2 regions of the Barrientosiimonas humi genome follow, and region 1 is predicted to be linked to the other one. Evidence: predicted binding sites of a transcription regulator. Region 1 holds the regulator's gene; the other holds the start of a gene.
What was found. Region 1 encodes HspR, which represses chaperone genes until heat shock. Its sites were predicted from a motif close to AAGTTGAGTCNNNNNGACTCAACTT; they were not measured.

Region 1 (10,846 bases):
GCGTGTGACGCAGATCACGTCGCGCAACCCGGGTGACCCGGAACAGAACCCCCCGTCCCAAGGTTGAGCCTAGTGAACGCAACTTTGCGGAGTCCGATCTTGACAGGCTCGGGCGGCCAGGAGTTGAGTCAGACCTAGTCAGACGCGGCGCCGCACCCGGTGCCGCACCCCGAACTCACGAGGAGTCAACACACATGGGACGTGCGGTAGGTATCGACCTCGGCACCACCAACTCGGCCGTCGCCTTCCTCGACGGCAACGACCCGGAGATCATCGCCAACGCCGAGGGCGGACGTACCACGCCCTCCGTCGTGGCCTTCGGGAAGAACAACGACGTGCTGGTCGGCGAGATCGCCAAGCGCCAGGCCGTCACCAACGTCGACCGGACCATCCGCTCCGTCAAGCGCCACATGGGCACCGACTGGAGCACCGAGATCGACGGCAAGAAGTACACCGCCCAGGAGATCTCCGCCCGCATCCTGCAGAAGCTGAAGCAGGACGCCGAGGCCTTCCTCAACGAGCCGGTGACCGACGCCGTCATCACCGTGCCGGCGTACTTCGACGACGCCGAGCGGCAGGCCACCAAGGAGGCCGGTGAGATCGCGGGCCTCAACGTCCTGCGCATCATCAACGAGCCCACCGCGGCCGCGCTGGCGTACGGCCTCGACAAGGGCAAGGAGGACGAGCTCATCCTCGTCTTCGACCTGGGTGGCGGCACGTTCGACGTCTCGCTGCTCGAGGTCGGCAAGGACCCCGAGGACGGCTTCTCCACCATCCAGGTGCGCGCCACCAACGGTGACAACAAGCTCGGCGGTGACGACTGGGACCAGGCGGTCGTCGACCACCTGCTGCGCCAGGTGAAGAACTCCACCGGCGTCGACCTGTCCAAGGACAAGATCGCGATGCAGCGTCTGCGCGACGCCGCGGAGCAGGCCAAGAAGGAGCTGTCCAGCGCGACGACCACCAACGTCTCGCTGCAGTACCTCTCGATGGGCGAGAACGGCCCGATCCACCTCGACGAGAGCATCTCGCGCGCGCAGTTCGAGCAGCAGCTCACCAAGGACCTGCTCGAGCGCACCAAGAAGCCCTTCGAGCAGGTGATCCAGGACGCCGGCATCAAGGTCTCCGACATCGACCACGTGGTCCTCGTCGGCGGCTCGACCCGCATGCCCGCCGTCGCCCAGGTCGTGAAGGACCTCACCGGCAAGGAGCCCAACAAGGGCGTCAACGCCGACGAGGTCGTGGCCGTGGGCGCCGCGCTGCAGGCCGGCGTGCTCACCGGTGACAAGAAGGACGTCCTGCTCATCGACGTCACGCCGCTGAGCCTCGGCATCGAGACCAAGGGCGGCATCTTCACCAAGCTCATCGAGCGCAACACCGCGATCCCGACCAAGCGGTCGGAGGTCTTCTCGACCGCCGAGGACAACCAGCCGTCGGTCGACATCCAGGTGTTCCAGGGTGAGCGCGAGATCGCCAAGGCGAACAAGCTGCTCGGCAACTTCGAGCTGTCCGGCATCGCGCCGGCCCCGCGTGGCGTGCCGCAGATCGAGGTCACCTTCGACATCGACGCCAACGGCATCGTGCACGTGTCGGCCAAGGACCGCGGCACCAACAAGGAGGCCTCGATCCAGATCACCGGCGGCTCGGCCCTCCCCAAGGAGGACATCGAGCGCATGGTGCGCGAGGCCGAGGAGCACGCGGCCGAGGACAAGAAGCGGCGTGAGGAGACCGAGGCCCGCAACACCGCGGAGCAGCTGGTCTACTCCACCGAGAAGTTCCTCTCCGACAGCGGCGACAAGGTCCCGGCCGAGAACAAGACCGAGGTCGAGAACGCGATCCAGGAGCTGAAGGACGCCCTCAAGGACGAGAGCACCCCGGCCGACCAGATCCAGGCCAAGGCGACGGCGCTGTCCGACGCCTCCCAGAAGATGGGGGCCGCGGTCTACGCGCAGTCCGAGGGCCAGGCCGACGGCCAGCCCGCGGGCGGTACGTCCGGCGCGGCCGACGCCGACGACGCCGGCTCGAGCGCCTCGTCCGACGACGATGTGGTCGACGCCGAGGTCATCGACGACGACGAGGCCGACAAGAAGTGACCGACGCCTACTCCTCCGCCGGCTCCCAGGAGCCGGCGGAGGACGACGGCCGCCCCGTCATCCGCGACAAGCGCCGCATCGACCCGCAGACTGGGAAGGTGCGCGACAGCGGTGCGGCAGAAGGAGATTCGGCTGTGAGCCAGCAGAACCCCGAGCCCGGGCCCGAGCAGCCGGTCGACCCGACCGGTCAGCAGGCCCCCGGCTCCACCCCCCAGCCCGAGGCGCCGGCCGGCGCCCCGGGGAGCGGTCCCGCCCAGGGCGAGACCGACGTACAGAACGAGGGCGGTGCCGACGAGCGCGCCGCCGAGCTGCAGGACCAGCTGCTGCGCGAGAAGGCGGCCTTCCACAACTACCGCGAGCTGATGAAGCGGGAGCGGCCCAAGGACCGCGACGCCGCGATCGGCTCGGTGGTCGAGGCGCTGCTGCCGGTGATGGACGACATCCACCTCGCGCGCGAGCACGGCGACCTGGCCGAGGGCACGCCCTTCGCGAAGATCGCCGACAAGCTCGAGTCGACGCTCACCCGCTTCGGCGTGCAGAGCATCGGCGCCAAGGGCGAGGCGTTCGACCCGACGCTGCACGAGGCGCTCATGCACGTGCAGGCCGACCTGCCCGAGGGCAGCGAGGGCACCACGGTCGTGCAGGTCATGCAGCCGGGCTACAAGATCGGCGACCGCGTCGTCCGCGCTGCGCGGGTGAGCGTGGCCGACCCGGCCTGATGCCCACGAGAAGACCGACCAGCCATCCGGCAAAGGAGGTGTGATGGCGAGTCAAGACTGGTTCGAGAAGGACTTCTACTCCGTTCTCGGCGTCCCGCAGGACGCGTCCGAGAGCGACATCAAGAAGGCCTATCGCAAGCTGGCCCGCAAGTGGCACCCCGACAAGAACCCGGGTGACGCCGCGGCCGAGCAGAAGTTCAAGGAGATCGGCGAGGCCAACGCGGTCCTGTCCGACCCCGAGAAGCGCCAGGAGTACGACGCCGTACGCCAGATGGTCCGCGGCGGTGCCCGGTTCACCGCGGGTGCCGGAGGGCCCGGCGGTGGCGGCGGCGCCGGTGGCTTCGAGGACATCTTCAGCGCCTTCGGTGCCGGCGGTCCGGGTGGCCCGGGCGGCACCCGCGTGCGCTACTCCACCGGTGGCGGTGCCGAGGGCATCAGCCTGGAGGACCTGCTGTCCGGCCTCGGCGGTCAGGGCGGCTCGCCGTTCGGCGGGGCGTTCGGCGGCGGCCGTGGTGGCTACTCCGACTACGGCGGCTACTCCGAGTACGGCGCCCCCGCCGGCCCGCGACCCGGCCGCGACGTCGAGGCCAACGCCTCGTTGTCGTTCCGCCAGGCCGCGTCCGGTGACACCGTGACGCTGCGCGACTCCGACGGCAAGACCGTCACCGCGCGCATCCCGGCGGGCGTCAAGGACGGGCAGAAGGTCCGGCTGCGCGGCAAGGGCGAGCCGGGTCAGCCCGGCGCCAAGGCCGGCGACCTGATCCTGCACGTCTCGGTCGAGCCGCACCCGGTGTTCGGCCGCGACGGGCGCAACCTCACCGTCGACCTGCCGGTCACCTTCGCCGAGGCCGCGCTGGGCGCGACCGTGGAGGTGCCGACGCTCGACGGCAAGCCCGTCAAGGTGCGCGTCGCGCCCGGCACCCCCAGCGGTCGCGTGCTGCGCGTCAAGGGCCGCGGCATCAAGACCGGCAAGGGCACCGGCGACCTGCTCGCCAAGGTGCAGGTCGTGGTGCCGCAGCGCCTCACCGACGAGGCCACCAAGGCCGTCGAGGCGCTGCGCGACCAGGAGCAGCAGGAGGGGCTCGACCCGCGGTCCGACCTGCTGGAGAAGGCCACGCGATGAGCCCCCGGGGTTCGGGCGACACCGCTCCCGTCTACGTCATCTCGGTCGCCGCCGAGCTGGCCGGGATGCACGCTCAGACCCTGCGGCAGTACGACCGTCTCGGCCTGGTCACCCCCTCCCGCACGGGAGGGGGTGGCCGGCGCTACTCCCCGCACGACATCCGTCGCCTCAGCGAGGTGCAGCGCCTGTCGCAGGACGGGGTGAGTCTCGCCGGCATACGGCGGATCTTCGAGCTGCAGGACCAGGTCGAGGCGCTGCGCTCGCGCGTCGGCGAGCTCACCGAGCAGGTCGAGCAGCTGGAGCAGCAGACCGGCCGGCGCATCTTCGCCGCGGGCTCCGACGGCCAGATCGTCGCGCTGCGGCTGGGCGAGCGGCCGGTGCGCCGCTCCACGTCCACGGCGCTGGCGCCCTGGACCCCCCGCGGCCCCTACCACCGCTGACCGGCGGCTGGCAGGTTCACCTTCCCTGCGTCGTCGACGACGGCGGACCAGAAAGTACGACGGCGGACCACATCACAAGTGGTCCGCCGTCGTGCGATGTGTGCCGCCGTCGATCTCGATACGCCCGCTCGTCCCTCGCGGGGCTACTCGATCGGCTTGCTTCGCGGGGCTACTCGATCGGCTTGCTTCGCGGGGCTACTCGATCGGCTTGCCTGGCGGGGCTGCTGCTCAGGGGGCGACGCGGTCGGCCTCGGCGGCCCGCTGGCGCGCGAGCTTCTTCAGCCCGTCCGCGGGGTGCACGGGGTCGGGCCACTTCGGCTGCAGGGTGTCTCCCTCGCGCACGCCGCTCATCCGGCGACGTACGAGCGGCACCACCTCGTCGCGGAGGAACACCCGCTCCTCCTTCACCACCTGCCGCCAGTGCCGTGGCTCCCAGTCGGGCAGCTCGGGGATCTTCAGCGTGTGCGGCACCCCGATCGAGTCGCAGACGTAGCCCGCGAGCCGTTTGTGCCCCAGCCGCGACATGTGGATCCGGTCGAGGCTCCACAGGCGTGGGTCGTCGTACTCCCGCCACTGGGTGTGATCGACCAGCTGCGCGCCGTGCAGCGCGGCCAGGTGCCGAACACCGTTGTTGTAGAAGCGGATCCGGCGCTTCAACGGCTCGAGCATCGCCGACATCTTCAGGTCGAACGTGGTGAAGACCAGCACCCGGGCGCCGCTGCCGACCAGCCTGGTCAGGGCGGCCTCGTAGCGCTGCAGCACCGAGTCCATGTCGACCCGCAGCGCGAGGATGTCGTTGCCGCCGGCGTAGAACGACACGACCGTGGGGTCGAGCTCGAGCGCCCGGTCCAGCTGCTCGGTGACCACCTCGTCGAGCACCTTGCTGCGGATGGCGAGATTGGCGTACTCCCACGCCGGGTCGTGCCGGCCGAGCTGCCGCGCCATCCGGTCGGCCCACCCGCGAACTCCGTTGGGATACAACACGTTGCTGTCGCCGACGCCCTCTGTGAAGGAGTCGCCTACGGCCACGAATCGCCCCGCCATCGCGCGGCAGGGTAGGCAGCCCGGGCAAACCTGCGCCGAGCCCCAGGCGCACGGCGGGTGAATCGAGGGCGACACGGGTGTGGTCGATTGACGCGCCGGTGGGCAGGTCGCACCCTTGTCGCGTGGTCGACTTCCTGCTGGTGTTCCCGAGCCGCGACGACGCCGAGGCGGTCGCCGACGACCTGCGCGACGACGACGGGTTCTCCGAGGTGCGGGTGGTGCGCGAGGCGCTCTCCGGCGAGGACGACTCCGAGGACCACGAGTGGGCGGTCTACGTCGGGGTCAACACCATCGACGACCCGACGGGGGCGCCTGCGCGAGCGCTCGCGGCCCGCTTCGGAGCGCTCGCCGAGGAGCACGACGGCTGGCTCGACGAGGACGTCTCACCAGACCGTCACTGATCGGCGAGATCGCCCAGGGCAGAACGGAACTCCTCGAGCACGTCCTCGCTGAACAGCACGAACCGCACGAGCTCGAGGCGCTCGGTCACCGGCGACGTGCGGGTGGCCTCCACCGCGATGCGGGCGACCTCGCCCGGGTCCCAGCCGTAGACGCCGGCGCTGACCGCCGGGAAGGCGACGGTGCGCGCACCCACCTCGTCGGCGACCTCGAGCGAGCGGGTGTAGGCCGAGGCGAGCAGCGCCGGGTCGGTCTGTCCCGCGCGGCGGTTCGGGCCGACGGTGTGGATCACCCAGCGGGCGGGGAGATCGCCCGCCCCGGTGGCGACGGCGTCGCCGACCGGCAGCCCGTCGGGGAGCCGGTCGCGGCGCACGGCGCGGCACTCCTGCAGCAGGGCCGGGCCCGCTGCCCGGTGGATGGCGCCGTCGACGCCGCCGCCACCGAGCAGCGAGCTGTTGGCGGCGTTGACGATCGCATCGACGCGCTCGCGCGTGATGTCGCCCTGCACCGCCTCCAGACGAGCCATGGTCAGCTCGACACCGTCTCGGCGAGCTTGCCCAGGGTGTCCTCGAGCTGGTCCTCGGTGACCAGCGGGAAACCGACCTTCTGCAGCAGAGCGGTGTCGGTCACCTTCGACCAGTCGTACGTGTGGCGCACCAGCGTGCTGTCCGGGCCCTGCGGCTCCAGCTCCCAGACCCACTCCCAGCCGGGCGGGTCGGTGTCGGCCGGGGCGGTCTGCCACGCGAGCAGCTTGTCCTTGGCGTAGCCGGTGACGGTGTTGTCGGTCTGGTACTCCCCGCCCATGTGGTCGCCCTCCATGTTCATCCGGAAGACGTCGCCGACCTGCTGGATGCGGTCGCCCTGGTCCTCGCTGCGCACGAAGCCGGAGCCGTCGAGCTGGGGGTGGCGCTTGGGGTTGCTCAGCACGTCGAAGATCTCGCTGGCCGGCGCATCGATGGTGCGTTCCACGGTGATCTGGGTGTCGTCGCTCATGCGGCCACCCTCACCCGCAGGGTGGGATCCCCACAAGTGCCCCCAGGGGTGGACGTCCGACACGGTCGGAAACTACTGACGAGTAGCCACCGCCGGTGGCTGATTTGCGCCTACTTTGTGCCCACGCCGCACACCTTCTTGCGCGGCGTTCCCTGCACGAGGAGTTTCGTTCATGTCTGTGTACGTCACGCGCAGAGCGGTGGTGGTCGGCGCGGCGAGTGCGGCGCTGGCCGTCGCTCCGCTCGCAGGAGGCGCCCCGTCCGCCTCCGGCGCCCCGTCCGACTCCGGCCCCAAGGCGCGATACGTCGTCCAGGTCGCGGGTGCCCCGATCGCCAGCTACACCGGCGGTCAGTCCGGGCTGGCCGCCACCAAGCCCGCACGCGGCAAGAAGGTGCAGCGCAGCTCTGCGCCGGCCGTCGCGTACGGCAGGTACCTCAAGGGCAAGCAGACGCAGGTGCTGCGCTCGGTCGGTGCTCCGACCTCGGCGCTGACCCACCAGTACAGCGTCTCCTTCAACGGCTTCACCGCCAACCTCACCGCGAGCCAGGTCAACGCGCTGGAGAAGTCGCCCAACGTGCTGCGCGTCTGGAAGGACGAGAAGCGCAAGGCCGACACCGTCAGCACCCCGCGGTTCCTCGGGCTCGACGGCTCCACCGGCGTCTGGCAGAAGCAGTTCGGCGGCCCCAACCAGGCCGGCGCGGGCATGATCGTCGGCGTCATCGACTCCGGCATCTGGCCCGAGAACCCCGCGTTCGCCGAGACCGAGATGTCCGCCACCGAGCGCTCGACCATCGCGAGCAAGTGGAAGGGCAAGTGCGAGCCGGGCACCAGCGGCACCCCGGTGAAGTGCAACAACAAGCTGATCGGCGCGCAGTACTTCGCCGACAACGCGACGGTCTACCCGTTCGAGTTCAAGTCGCCGCGCGACTACAACGGCCACGGCTCGCACACCGCCAGCACCGCCGCCGGCAACGACGGCGTGAAGGCCACCATCGACGGCACCGACGTCGGCACGATGAGCGGCATGGCGCCGCAGGCCCGCATCGCCGCGTACAAGGCGCTGTGGGCGACGCCCGACGGCTCCGCCAGCGGCTCGACGAGCGACCTGGTGGCCGCCATCGACACCGCGGTCGGCGACGGCGTCGACGTCATCAACTACTCCATCTCCGGTTCGCGCGAGTACGTCGTCACCCCCGACGAGCTCGCCTTCCTCTCGGCCGCCGACGCGGGTGTGTTCGTCGCGACCTCGGCCGGCAACTCCGGCGACACCGTCGGCACCTCCTCGGTGGCGCACAACTCGCCGTGGACGACGACCGTCGCCTCCTCGACGCACGACCGCGGCGCCAAGAAGACGATCACGCTCGGCAACGGCCAGACGTACGACGGTGTCGGCGTCGGCCCGGGCGTGGGCCCGGCCCCGCTGGTCACCGCGGCATCGGTCGCCGCGGCGGGTGCGCCCGCCGACGCGGCGCGGCTGTGCCAGAGCGACGCGGACGGCAACGCCGGCAACGGCGTGCAGCCCGCGCTCGACCCGGCCAAGGCCCAGGGCAAGATCGTGATCTGCGACCGCGGCGGCAACGCCCGCACCGACAAGAGCCTCGCGGTGAAGAACGCCGGGGGCGTCGGCATGGTGCTGGCCAACACCGCCGCCGGTCAGTCGCTCGACGCCGACTACCACGCGGTCCCGTCGATCCACGTCGACGCGACCAGCGGTGCCGCGATCAAGACCTACGCCGCGACCAGCGGCGCGACGGCCACGATCTCGGCGGTCGACCCCAAGCCGGTGCGCGCGCCGGAGATGAGCGGGTTCTCCTCCTACGGTCCGGCGCTCGCCGGCGGTGGTGACCTGCTCAAGCCCGACATCACCGCTCCGGGGTCGTCGGTCATCGCGGCGGTCGCCCCTCCGGGGAACAACGGCAACAACTTCGGCTCCTACTCCGGCACGTCCATGTCGACGCCGCACATCGCCGGCATCGCCGCGCTGGTCATGCAGAAGTACCCGACGTGGTCGCCGGCGGCGGTCAAGTCGGCGCTGATGACCACGGCGACGACGCTGGACAACACCGGTCAGCCGATCCAGCGGGCCGGTCGCGCGGCGACGCCGCTGGACTACGGCGCGGGCCACGTGCGTCCTGCCCAGGCGATGAACCCGGGCCTGGTGTACGACGCCGGCTGGAACGACTGGCTGCGCTACGCCTGCGGCATCGGCCAGCTGCAGCTGGTCACCGAGGCCAGCACCTGCGAGGCCGCCGGGAGCACCGACCCGAGCGACCTGAACTACCCGAGCATCGCGGTGGGTGACCTCGCCGGTCGCCAGACCGTGACCCGCACGGTCACCAACGTGGAGAAGAAGGCCACCCGCTACACCGCCAAGGTGCAGGCGCCGGCCGGCTTCACCGCGACGGTGTCGCCGAGCTCGATCACCGTCCCGCCGGGTCAGTCACGCACCTTCACGGTGACGCTGACCCGCACGTCGGCGGCGTTCGGTCAGTGGTCGTTCGGTGCGCTGACGTGGGAGGGCAACCGCGGCCAGTCCGTGCGCAGCCCGATCGCGGTGCGCGCGGTGGCGGCCTCGGCCCCGGCCGAGATCACCGGCACCGGCACCAGCGGCTCGCAGGAGATCAAGGTCACGCCCGGGTTCACCGGCACCATGACCGCGGCTCCCGCCGGCCTCGTGCCGAGCGCGGTGCAGACCAAGGACGCCACCACGGCCACCGACGCGGTGTTCACGGTGAACGTCCCGGCCGGCACCAAGGTGGCGCGGTTCGCGACGTTCGACAGCGACTACACCTCCGGCACCGACCTGGACCTGACCGTCCAGCGGAACGGGCAGACCGTCGGCACCAGCGGCGGCGGCACCTCGGAGGAGGCGGTGACGCTGCAGAACCCGCCCGCGGGGACGTACACCGTCATCGTGGACAACTACGCCGGTCCCGCGACCGTCCCGGTGAAGCTGCACAGCTTCGTCGTGGGCTCGACGCCGGCGGGCAACCTCACGGCCACCCCGGCCTCGCAGCAGGTCCAGATCGGTCAGCCGGTGACGGTGACCGCGAGCTGGAGCGGGCTGACCGCCGGGCAGCGCTACCTCGGACTCATCTCGTTCAACAACGGGTCGACCGAGGCCGCGCGCACCCTGGTGACCGTGAACCCGTAGCTCGATGAGACCTGCGGAGGGCCCGGTTTGGGCCTAGCGTGAGGGGCCTCCGGTGACGCGAGTCGCCGGGGGCCCTTCGCGTTCCCGCCGAGGGCCGCGGCAGCAGAAAAGTCAGCCTTGAGCGGAATAGACTCAACTTTGGCTCGTTGGACCAAGTGAACCCGTCTCGATCACCCCAGGAGCACCCTTGGATCTTCAGCTGACCACCAAGGCGCAGGAGGCCATCTCGGCGGCCGTGCGCCGCGCGACCACCGACGGCAACCCGCAGGTCGAGCCCGCCCACCTGCTCGCGGCGCTCGCCGACCAGACCGACACCACCACCGCACCGCTGCTCGAGGCCGTCGGGACCTCGCCCGCGGCGGTGCGCCAGACCGCTGACGCCGCGATCCGGCAGCTCCCCACGGCCGCAGGGTCGTCGGTGCAGCAGCCGTCGATGTCGCGCGCCCTGGCCAACGTCATGGAGCAGGCGCGTCAGCTGATGTCCTCGATGGGCGACTCGTTCGTCTCGACCGACCACCTGCTGGTCGCGCTCGCGCGCACCGGCGACTTCGGCCTCGACGCGCAGGCCCTCGAGGCGGCCATCCCCGCCACCCGCGGCGGCTCCAAGGTGACCAGCGCCGAGCCCGAGGGCACCTTCGAGGCGCTGGAGAAGTACGGCACCGACCTGACCGCCGTGGCCCGTGAGGGCAAGCTCGACCCGGTCATCGGCCGCGACTCCGAGATCCGGCGCGTCGTGCAGGTGCTCAGCCGGCGTACGAAGAACAACCCGGTGCTCATCGGTGACCCGGGCGTCGGCAAGACCGCCGTCGTCGAGGGCCTGGCCCAGCGCATCGTCGAGGGCGACGTGCCCGAGTCGCTGCGCGACAAGCGCCTGGTGGCGC
Region 2 (10,846 bases), 2.4 Mb from region 1:
CATCCTGCGCGAAGAGTTCCTGCACATGCACGAGTACAACCCGATCGAGCACGTCTCGACGCGGGTCAAGTCGCCCGAGAGCATCCTGGAGAAGGTCGCCCGGCGGGGGACGGCGTACGACCTGATGTCGATCCGCCGCGAGATCACCGACATCGCCGGCGCGCGCGTGACGTGCAGCTTCAGCCAGGACGTCTACCGCATCTTCGACCTGCTCACCCAGCAGCACGACGTGACGGTGCTGCGCGTCAGCGACTACATCGCCGAGCCCAAGCCCAACGGCTACCAGTCGCTGCACGCGGTCGTGCAGGTGCCGGTCTTCCTGTCCAGCGGCGCGGTCGACGTGACGGTCGAGATCCAGTTCCGCACGATCGCGATGGACTTCTGGGCGTCGCTTGAGCACAAGATCTACTACAAGTACGACCGCAACGTCCCCGAGCGCATCCTCACCGAGCTCGCCGACGCGGCGACGACCGCCGCCGAGCTGGACGTACGCATGGAGCGGCTCCACCGCGAGCTGCACGGCCGGGGCGACCCGGCCTGAGTCGTACGCCCGCTCGCCGCTGTTGACCCGGCGGCCACGTGGCGTTCGCCGCAGGTTCCCCGAGGGCGTACCGGTGGCACCCGGTCGTGCGATGGAATGCCCTCATGGTGCAGCACATGAACCTCCGCGAGTACATCGACAAGCTGCGGATCGAGGGTTACACGGTCCAGGACGCCGAGGGTGAGGACCCGGTCCTGATCACGCCCGACGGCAAGGCGGTCGAGACCTGGCGGCAGGGCTACCCGTACGAGGAGCTGCTCGACCGGGAGACCTACGACGAGGAGAAGTACAAGTTGCAGGTGGAGCTGCTGAAGTTCCAGTACTGGAGCCAGGAGGTCGGCGCCAAGCACGTGCTCGTCTTCGAGGGGCGCGACGCCGCCGGCAAGGGCGGCACGATCAAGCGGTTCATGGAGCATCTCAACCCGCGCTCGGCCCGGGTCGTCGCGCTGAACAAGCCGTCCTCGACCGAGCAGGGGCAGTGGTACTTCCAGCGCTACGTCAACCACCTGCCGACCGCGGGGGAGATCGTGCTGTTCGACCGCAGCTGGTACAACCGCGCGGGCGTCGAGCGGGTCATGGGGTTCGCGACCGACGAGGAGTACGACATCTTCATGAAGCAGGCGCCGCAGTTCGAGCGGATGCTCGTCGACAGCGGCATCACCGTGACGAAGATGTGGTTCTCGGTCACCCAGGACGAGCAGCGAACTCGCTTCGCGCTCAGGCAGATCGACCCGGTGCGCCGGTGGAAGCTGTCGCCGATGGACCTGGAGAGCCTGGACCGGTGGGAGGAGTACACCGCGGCCAAGGAGGCCACGTTCGAGCTCACCGACAAGAAGTACGCCCCGTGGATCGTCGTGAAGAGCAACGACAAGAAGCGTGGCCGGCTCAACGCCATGCGGGCGTTCCTGCACCAGTTCGACTACGACGGCAAGGACACCGACGTGGTGTTCGCGCCCGACCCCAAGATCGTCAGCCGCGCGAAGCACACCGAGGGCGACTGAGCCCGGGGCGGTGCGGGTCGGTCAGGCCTGCGCGCGCTGCGGCCAGGCGCGAGCCCACGCGACGACCTGCCGCACGGTCTCGTCGTCGTCCTCGGCGAGGGAGTCGAGCAGCTCTTCGCTCACCGACGGGTTGGCCGCGACCCACGTGCGCACCTGGGGCGCGGGGTCGGCGGCCAGCCGGGCCAGCAGCTCGGCCGGGGCGGCCGGCTGCCGCGCCACGCACGTGCGAACCGAGTCCTCGTCGTCGCCGGCGAGCCGAGTGAGGACGTCGGCGGGGCAGTGGTGGTTGAGCGCCGCGCTCTCGCGGATGCGCGGGTCGGGGCTCTCGGCGAGCAGGCGCAGTCGCCGCACCTTGCCCTCGGTCACCGGCGGCGTCGGGTGCACCGCGCGAATCTCCTCCGGGGACAAGCGTTCTCCCGCCGAGCTGCGCAGCTGGGCACGCTGCTGCTCGCTCAGGAAACTCACGCACGACATCGCGATCCTCCGAGTGGTGGGCTGCAGGAACACCCACCGTAACCAGCGGCGACGCTGACTTCGGAAATTCGGCTGCGGGGGCGCGCGGCGGGGTAATAGCGTCAGGGATTCCCCCACCCCCGAGGAGTCCGCGCACGCATGCCCGTCACCGACCCTGCCGACCTGCTCGCGGCGTACGACGAACAGCTGCGCACCGAAGCCGAAACGCCTTCTGCCATATCGGTTTCCGCGAGCGGACCGTTGCGGTTGGTCACGTTCTCCGGCGGGAGGGGTTTCATCACGTATCGCGACCTGGGCGACCTCGACGAGGCTGGCATCCGACGGCTGGTGCCGAGTGCGCTGGCGCATTTCCGGGCCGACCCGCAGATCTCCCGGGTCGAGTGGAAGACCCGAGGGCACGATCGTGCCCCTGGGCTGCACGACGCGTTGTGCGACAACGGGTTCGCGCCCGGCGAACCGGAGTCGATCATGATCGGTGACGCGGGGCTGCTCGACGTCGAGGTGCCGCTGCCCGAGGGCGTCACCGTCCGAACCGTCAGCGACGAGAACGACGTCCGCGCGATGAGCGCGATGCAGGACGAGGTGTTCGGCGACCCGGTGACACCGGCGCACGCCGACCAGCTGCTGGCGCGCCTGGCCCGCGGCGACGGCATGTCGCTGTGGGTCGCCGAGGTCGACGGCCAGGTGGTCAGCGCCGGTCGCCTGGAGCCCGTCCCGGGCACCGACTTCGCCGGGATCTGGGGCGGCGCGACACGACCCGAGTGGCGCAGCCGCGGCATCTACCGCGCGCTCACCGCGGCGCGGGCGCGGGCCGCGCTCGCCGCCGGAAAGACCCTGATCCACAGCGACTCCACCGAGTTCTCGCGCCCGATCCTCGAGCGGGCCGGCTTGGTCAAGGTGTCCACCACCACGCCGTACGAGTGGCGTCGCAGCTGAGCCGTACGCCCTCGCTCGGCCGGGAATGACCCACGTCACCGGGCAAATACTTCACTCCGGGAACAACTGAGCCGCCTTCTGCCTTGATAAGGCAAGACTCAACTTTCAAGGAGTGGCATGACCCAGAACCTCAGGCTGCCGGTCCTGTTCCTGCAGGACCAGGTCGCCCTACCCGGAATGACCATGCCCATCGAGCTGGACGACCAGGCGCGCGCCGCGGTCGAGGCGGCCCGAGCGGGCTCCGACGGCAAGCTGCTGCTCGCCCCGCGCGTGGGCGACCGGTACCCGACCTTCGCCGTCGTCGCCACCATCGAGCAGATCGGCCGGATGCCCGGTGGCGCCCGCGCCGCCGTCCTGCGCGCCGAGAGCCGCGCGCGCATCGGCCAGGGCGTGACCGGCCCCGGCGCGGCCCTGTGGGTCGAGGCCGAGACGGTCGACGACCCCCAGATCACCGAGCGGGCGAGCGAGCTCGCGACGGAGTACAAGCGCCTCCTGGTCGCCGTGCTCGAGCGGCGCCAGGCGTGGCAGATCATCGACGTTGTCAATGGCGTCAAGGACCCGGCGCAGCTGGCCGACATGGCCGGCTGGGCGTCGTACTTCACGCTCGACCAGCGCGTCGAGCTGCTCGAGGAGCTCGACCTGGAGCAGCGTCTCGAGGCGCTGATCGGCTGGACCGGCGACCACCTCGCCGAGCAGGAGGTCTCCGACAAGATCGCCGACGACGTGCGCGAGGGCATGGAGAAGAGCCAGCGGGAGTTCCTGCTGCGCCAGCAGCTCGACGCCATCCGCAAGGAGCTCGGCGAGGACGAGCCGGAGGGCGCCGAGGACTACCGCACCCGCGTCGAGTCCGCCGACCTGCCCGACGCGGTCCGCGAGGCCGCGCTGCGCGAGGTGGGCAAGCTGGAGCGCGCGAGCGACCAGAGCCCCGAGGGCGGCTGGATCCGCACCTGGCTCGACACCGTGCTCGAGCTCCCCTGGAACGAGCGCACCACCGACCGCACCGACATCACCGCCGCGCGCGAGGTGCTCGACGCCGACCACCACGGGCTCGACGACGTGAAGGACCGCATCGTCGAGTACCTCGCCGTGCGCGCCCGTCGCGCCGAGCGCGGTCTGGAGGTCGTCGGCGGCCGCGGCTCCGGTGCCGTGCTGGCCCTCGCCGGCCCGCCCGGCGTCGGCAAGACCTCCCTCGGGGAGTCCGTGGCACGCGCGCTCGACCGCACGTTCGTACGCGTCGCGCTGGGTGGCGTCCGGGACGAGGCCGAGATCCGTGGTCACCGGCGGACGTACGTCGGGGCCCTGCCGGGCCGCATCGTGCGGGCGATCAAGGAAGCCGGCTCGATGAACCCGGTCGTGCTGCTCGACGAGATCGACAAGGTCGGCAGCGACTTCCGGGGCGACCCGGCGGCCGCGCTGCTCGAGGTGCTCGACCCGGCGCAGAACCACACGTTCCGCGACCACTACCTCGAGCTCGACCTCGACCTGTCCGACGTGCTCTTCATCGCGACGGCCAACGCGCTGGAGACCATCCCGCCGGCCCTGCTGGACCGCATGGAGCTGGTCTCGATCGACGGCTACACCGAGGACGACAAGGTCGCGATCGGCCGCGACCACCTGCTCCCGCGGCAGCTGGAGCGGGCCGCCCTCGGCGCCGACGAGGTGACGATCACCGACGCCGCGCTGCGCGAGATGGCCGCCAACCACACCCGCGAGGCGGGCGTGCGCCAGCTCGAGCGGCTCATCGGCAAGGTGCTGCGCAAGGTCGCGACCGAGCTGGCCACCGACAAGGCCCAGGTCCCGGTGACCGTCGAGGCCGGCCGCCTGCGTGACTACCTCGGGCGGCCACGGTTCACGCCGGAGTCCGAGGAGCGTACGGCCGTGCCCGGCGTCTCCACCGGCCTCGCCGTGACCGGCATGGGCGGCGACGTGCTGTTCGTCGAGGCCAGTGCGCCCGTCACCGACGAGCCGCTCCAGCCGGGGGAGGGCGGCACCCGCCTGACCCTCACCGGGCAGCTCGGCGAGGTGATGAAGGAGTCGGCGCAGATCGCCCTGTCCTACCTGCGGGCGCACGGCGCCGAGCAGGGCATCGACGCGGCGCGGCTGCGCGGCTCGGTCCACCTGCACGTGCCCGCCGGGGCGATCCCCAAGGACGGCCCCTCGGCCGGCGTCACGATGGTGACGGCGCTCGCGTCGCTCGCCTCGGGGCGCTTGGTGCGCGGTGACGTCGGCATGACCGGCGAGGTCACGCTGAACGGTCGCGTGCTGCCGATCGGCGGCGTGAAGCAGAAGCTGCTCGCCGCCCAGCGGGCCGGGCTGAAGACCGTCTTCGTCCCGCAGCGCAACGAGCCCGACCTGGACGACGTGCCCGACGAGGTGCTCGCCGAGCTGGACGTGCGTCCGGTCAGCGACGTGGCCGAGATCCTCGAGTACGCCCTCGAGCCGGCCGCGCAGCAGGGTGGCGCCGTGGCGGCGTGACCACGCCCACCCCGCAGGTGATGGCCGGCGCCTTCCGGGCGCCGGCCATCACCGTTGTCCACCGGGTTCCTGGGGCGCGCACCGGGGCCGCGGGAGAAAAAGTTCTTGAAACGTGTAACGCCCTGCGGGCCCCTAGCGATATGACCAGTGAAGCGAGGCGCCACCCGGACCCCCGAGCGGGTGGCGCCTCGCTTATTCATGAGCTCAGCTCCTCCTCCGGCAGTCCGTCGCACGCTCGGTTCGCCTTTGTGAGCTCGGCTCCTCCTCCGGCAGACCGTCGCAGGCTCGGTTCGCCTTTGTGAGCTCGGCTCCTCCTCCGGCAGTCCGTCGCAGGCTCCGGCCTGCCGGCATCGTCGCCGAGCTGGGCCTGCCGGCATCGTCGCCGAGCTGGGCCTGCCGGCATTGTCGCCGAGCTGGCCGTTCCGGTCGCTGGGCAACCGGTCCCGCGGACGTACGCCGTGAGCGACGATGAGCGCATGGACGCCGAACAGCTTCGGGCGCAGCAGGCGCCGCTGCGCGAGAAGTACGCCGCCGACCCCACCGCCGCCAAGACGCCCGTCCGGGCGCAGGGCAGCTTCCGCGAGCCCGGCGTGACCGCCACCATCGAGGGTTTCGCCGGCCCCGTCCGCGCCGGGCTGCACGAGTCCACCGGCGGCGACGGCTCCGACGCCTGCTCCGGCGACATGCTGCTCGAGGCGCTGCTCGGCTGCGCCGGCGTCACGCTGCGCGCCGTCGCGACCTCGATGGGCGTCGAGCTGCGCTCGGCCGACCTGCGCGCCGACGGCTTCTTCGACGCCCGCGGCACCCTGGGCATCGACCGGTCGGCCCCGGTCGGCCTGACCGACGTGGTGGTCACGGCCACGCTCGACACCGACGCCGACGACAAGGCGCTCGAACGCCTGGCGCGCTCGACCGAGCGCTACTGCGTCGTCGGTCAGTCGCTGAAGGAGCCGGCGCGCTTCGAGGTGCGCCGGGCCTAGGTCGGCGTGCGCCGCATCACCAGCCGCGGCAGCCTGCTCGCGACCGCGTCGGTCTCGCCGACGACATCGAACCCCACCGCCTCGAACATCGCCCGCGTGCCGACGAACGCCATCGTGGTGTCCATCCGCCCCGGCGGGTCGACCGGATACGCCTCGACGGCGGGCGCGCCGCGCTTCCCGGCGTACGCCACCGCTCCCTCGAGCAGGTGCCGCGTCACCCCCTGGCGGCGGTGCCCGCCGCGCACGACCACGCAGATGATGCTCCACACCGGCAGGTCGTCGACCGGACGGATGAGCTTCGAGCGCACCAGCCGCGGGATGTGCTCGCGCGGCCCGATGCTGCACCACCCGACCGGCTCAGCGTCGCGATAGGTGACCACGCCCTGCGGCTCGCGCGCGGTGAGCGCGCGCATGGCGTCCTCCCGGGTGTCGCCCAGCTCGGCGACCTGCTGCTGGGTGCACCGGTGCGACAGGCACCAGCAGTGCGTCTTGCGCCGGCTGGCGTTGATGACGTCGCCGAAGTCCTCGAACCGCTGCGGCGTGACCGGGTGGGTCGCCCAGGTGGGGTCTTCGTCCGCGGCCATGCGCCCAGCACAGCACAGGACGCGGTCAGACGGTGTCCGCTTCATGGCGTCGAGACGCACAAAGAAAGATCGAGGCGGACAGGCATGCCTGTCCGCCTCGATCCTTTCTGAGGTTGGTGCCCGCTCAGGCCAGGACGTCGACCATCTCGTGGTCGGAGACCCCCGACGCCAGCGCCGCGAGGTGCTGCCGGGTGTCGCCGAACGTCCGGTCGATCTCGGCGAGCCGCCCGGCGAGGTGGCCGACGGCGTACTCCGCCGTCATGCCGATGCCGCCGTGCAGCTGGATCGCCTCCTGGCCGACGCGCCGGCCGGCCTGCCCGACGACGACCTTGGTGCGCGACGCGGTGACCGCGTCGCCCGGGTTCTCGGCGATGACCATGGCCGCGAAAAGCGCTGTGCTGCGGGCCAGCTCGAGCTCGGCGTACATGTCGGCGGCGCGCTGGGTGAGCGTCTGGAACGTCATCAGCGGCACGCCGAACTGCTTGCGCGTCTTGAGGTACTCGGTGGTCAGCTGCAGCGCACCCTCCATCGCGCCGAGCGCCTCGCCGGCCAGCGCGACGATGCCGAGGCACAGCGCCTCGGTGAGCACGTCCGCGGCGCGGTCGGGGCCGACCAGCAGCGTGGCCGGGGTGTCGGACAGCTGCACCAGCGGACCGGAGCCTTCGGGCACCTGCGCCAGGAACAGTCCGAGTCCGCCCTCGGTGCTGGCCGGCACGACGACGTACGTCGCTGTCGCCACCGAGGGGACCGGCCCCTTGGTGCCGGTGAGCTTCACCTCGTCACCCGTGCCGCTCGCCGTCACGTCGGTCTCCAGCGGCGACCAGGCCCGGCCCGGCTCGGCCAGGGCCGGCAGCACGAGGGCCTCGCCGGACAGCGCCTGCTCGAGCACGTCGGAGCCCGAATCCGCCTTGGTGAGAACGTAGTTCGCGACCAGGGCGTCGGCGTACGCAGTGCGCACGCCGCGGCGCCCGAGCTCGGACGCGACCACGCTAACCTCGACTGGGGAGGCGCCGAAGCCGCCGTCCTCCTCGGGGAAGGGCAGGCCCAGCGCTCCCAGCTCGGCCAGCGCCGACCAGGTCTTCTCGTCGTTGTCGGTCGGGCCGACGGGGGCGTTGCCGTCGCCGTACTGCGGGGCGTGCCGCTCGGCCAGGGTGCGCACCGCGTCGCGCAGCGCCTTCTGCTCAGCGTCGATCGTGAAGTCCATGGTCAGCCCTTCAGTCCGAGGATGCCGGTGGCGATGATCTGGCGCTGCACCTCGTTGGAGCCGCCGTAGATCGAGGCCTTGCGGAAGTTGAGGTAGGTCGGCATCGCGCTCGCGGTCCAGTCCCACTCGGCGCCGAGCGCGCCGGACTCCCAGGACAGCGCCGACGGGCCGGCGATGTCGACAATGAGCTCGAGCACGTCCTGCTGCAGCTGCGAGCCGCGCAGCTTCAGGATCGACGACGCGGGGTCGGGCTTGCCCTCCTTGGAGCCGGCCGCGACGCGCAGCACGGTGAGCTCCAGCGCCATGATCTGCGTCTCGAGCTCGGCGATGCGGGCGGCCAGCAGCGGCTCGTCGAGCAGCGTGCCGTCACCCGAACGCACCTGGGAGGCATAGGTTTTCGCGTCGGCGAGGCGCCGCTTGATCGAGCCGACGGGGGCCACGCCCACCCGCTCGTTGCCGAGCAGGAACTTCGCGTAGTCCCAGCCCTTGTTCTCCTCGCCGACGAGCTGGTCGGCGGGCACCCGCACGTTCTCGAAGAAGACCTCGTTGACCTCGTGGCCGCCGTCGATGAGCTGGATGGGGCGCACGGTCACGCCGGGGGACTTCATGTCGATGAGCAGAAAGGAGATGCCCTGCTGCTTCTTCGGGGCGTCGGGATCGGTGCGCACCAGGGCGAAGATCCAGTCGGCGTGCTGGCCCAGGGTGGTCCAGGTCTTCTGCCCGTTGACGACGTACTCGTCGCCCTCGCGCACCGCAGTCGTGCGCAGCGACGCGAGGTCGGAGCCGGCGTCGGGCTCGGAGAACCCCTGGCACCACCAGATGTCGAGGTTGGCCGTGTCGGGCAGGAAGCGCTTCTTCAGCTCCTCGCTGCCGAACGCCGCGATGACCGGGCCGACCATGTTGGCGTTGAACGCCAGCGGCGGCGGCACCGACGCGGCCTGCATCTCCGACAGCCAGATGTGGCGCTGCAGCTCGGTCCAGTCCTGGCCGCCGTACTCCGTGGGCCAGCCGGGCACCGCGAGGCCAGCGGCGTTGAGCAGGCGCTGGCTCTGGCGTACGTCGTCGGGCTCGACCTCACCGCCCGCATGCCAGCGATCGCGCAGGTCTTGGGGGATCTCGGTGGTGAAGAACTCCCGCATCTTCGTCTGGAAGGCGGCGTCCTCGTCGCTGAGCTTGCGATGCATGCGCATCCTCCTGAGGCGTGGTCGACGCGACCATACTAAGCGGTTGCTTACCTGGTGTGGGAAGGGTTTCTGCGCGATTCACCGCCACGGCGGCCCCCAGGGGCGTGCCAGGATGAGGCATGGCTGACGAGAGCACCCGCGAACCCGCCCCCGAGGTCACCGTCCCGGCCGACAGCGCGCCCGACGGCGCCGTGATCGTCGGGGTCGACGGGCAGGAGCACGACTCCACCGTGGTCACCTGGGCCGCCGACGAGGCCGCCTCGCTGGGCAGGCCGCTGCACCTGCAGGAGGTGGTCGACCTCGGCATCAGCCTGATGGCCGGCGAGGGATACCTGCCGATGACCTCGCTGCCGGCCGACACGCTGGAGGGGGAGGCCTCGACGCTGGCGCGCGCCGCGCAGGTCGCCCGCGCCCGGCAGCCCGAGCTCGCCGTGACCGCGTCGTCGGTGCCGGGGTCGGTCGCCGGGGTGCTCGTCGAGCTCAGCAGGAGTGCCACGGCCATCGTCGTGGGCGGCGGCGGTGAGCCGAGCAGGCCGTTCGTCGGCTCCACCGCGCTGTCGGTGGCCGCGCACGCGCAGTGCCCCGCCGTCGTGCTGCCCGACCAGCTGACCGGCGCGTCCGGTCGGGTCGTGGTCGGGGTCGACGGCAGCAAGCAGAGCGGCGCCGCCGTCGACTACGCCCTGTCCTACGCCGCCCGCCACGGCGCGACGCTGCGCTGCGTGGTCGCCTGGTCGGTCGAGGTCGTCGACGGCGCCGTCGTCACCGAGCCCGGCACCCCCGAGTGGGACGCGGTCGAGACCAAGCACCGGGCGCTCGTCGAGCGCGTGCTGGCCGACCGGCGTACGGCCTTCCCCGACGTGCCCGTCGAGATCGAGATCCGACGCGGCAAGGCTGCCACCGCGCTGCTCGAGGCGGCCCAGGGCGCCGACCTGCTGGTCGTCGGCAGCCGCGGCCGCGGCGGCTTCACCGGCATGCTGCTGGGCTCGGTGAGCAAGCGCGTGCTCGAGGGCTCCACGATGCCGGTGGCGGTGCTGCACAAGGGCGAGTGACGCGACTGCCGCTGTCCCGGCCCTTGTCCCTGCCCCCCTTCTCCGGATGAAACCGGGTTTCGTGCGTCTGACCCTGATGCATTGAGGTCTAACGCACGAAACCCGGTTTCATGCGCTCCGACTCCACTGGGGTGCGGTCAGAGCGCTAGAACCGCGTTTCAGCGGGTGGGGGAGGGGGCGGCGGTCGTACGCCCGGCGCGGGTGAGTGCGTAACCCACCACCACGAGGGCGGCGCCGACGGCGGGCACGAACCGCATGCCCACCAGCTCGATGCCACCCGCCTCGAACGGCGCGACGAAGCCGGCGCAGGCGACCATCACCAGCCCGACGAACGCCACGGCGGTGCCGAGCACGGCGAGCGGGGCGGGTGGCGCCGCCACCTGGCCCGCGCCCTGCTCGGCCCGGCCCAGCGCGAGCA

Region 2: a site for HspR is predicted at 3,033-3,057, ahead of lon (endopeptidase La). Genes of this name have one in related genera too.

Annotation. Positions count from the first base shown of each region.
Region 1 covers NZ_VFOK01000001.1:2,863,155-2,874,000, reverse strand. Annotated here, with positions in the region: gene dnaK (molecular chaperone DnaK) at 195-2,093, shown strand; gene FB554_RS13435 (nucleotide exchange factor GrpE) at 2,090-2,812, shown strand; gene FB554_RS13430 (DnaJ C-terminal domain-containing protein) at 2,856-3,935, shown strand; gene FB554_RS13425 (heat shock protein transcriptional repressor HspR) at 3,932-4,375, shown strand; gene FB554_RS13420 (SGNH/GDSL hydrolase family protein) at 4,604-5,419, opposite strand; gene FB554_RS13415 (hypothetical protein) at 5,542-5,820, shown strand; gene FB554_RS13410 (O-acetyl-ADP-ribose deacetylase) at 5,814-6,344, opposite strand; gene FB554_RS13405 (SRPBCC family protein) at 6,347-6,811, opposite strand; gene FB554_RS13400 (S8 family serine peptidase) at 6,984-9,965, shown strand; gene clpB (ATP-dependent chaperone ClpB) at 10,153-10,846, shown strand, end outside.
Region 2 covers NZ_VFOK01000001.1:438,728-449,573, forward strand. Annotated here, with positions in the region: gene FB554_RS02175 (GTP pyrophosphokinase) at 1-541, shown strand, start outside; gene ppk2 (polyphosphate kinase 2) at 658-1,542, shown strand; gene FB554_RS02185 (variant leucine-rich repeat-containing protein) at 1,564-2,007, opposite strand; gene FB554_RS02190 (GNAT family N-acetyltransferase) at 2,155-2,952, shown strand; gene lon (endopeptidase La) at 3,070-5,427, shown strand; gene FB554_RS02200 (OsmC family protein) at 5,904-6,407, shown strand; gene FB554_RS02205 (GNAT family N-acetyltransferase) at 6,404-6,991, opposite strand; gene FB554_RS02210 (acyl-CoA dehydrogenase family protein) at 7,116-8,195, opposite strand; gene FB554_RS02215 (acyl-CoA dehydrogenase family protein) at 8,198-9,379, opposite strand; gene FB554_RS02220 (universal stress protein) at 9,499-10,428, shown strand; gene FB554_RS02225 (acyltransferase family protein) at 10,587-10,846, opposite strand, start outside.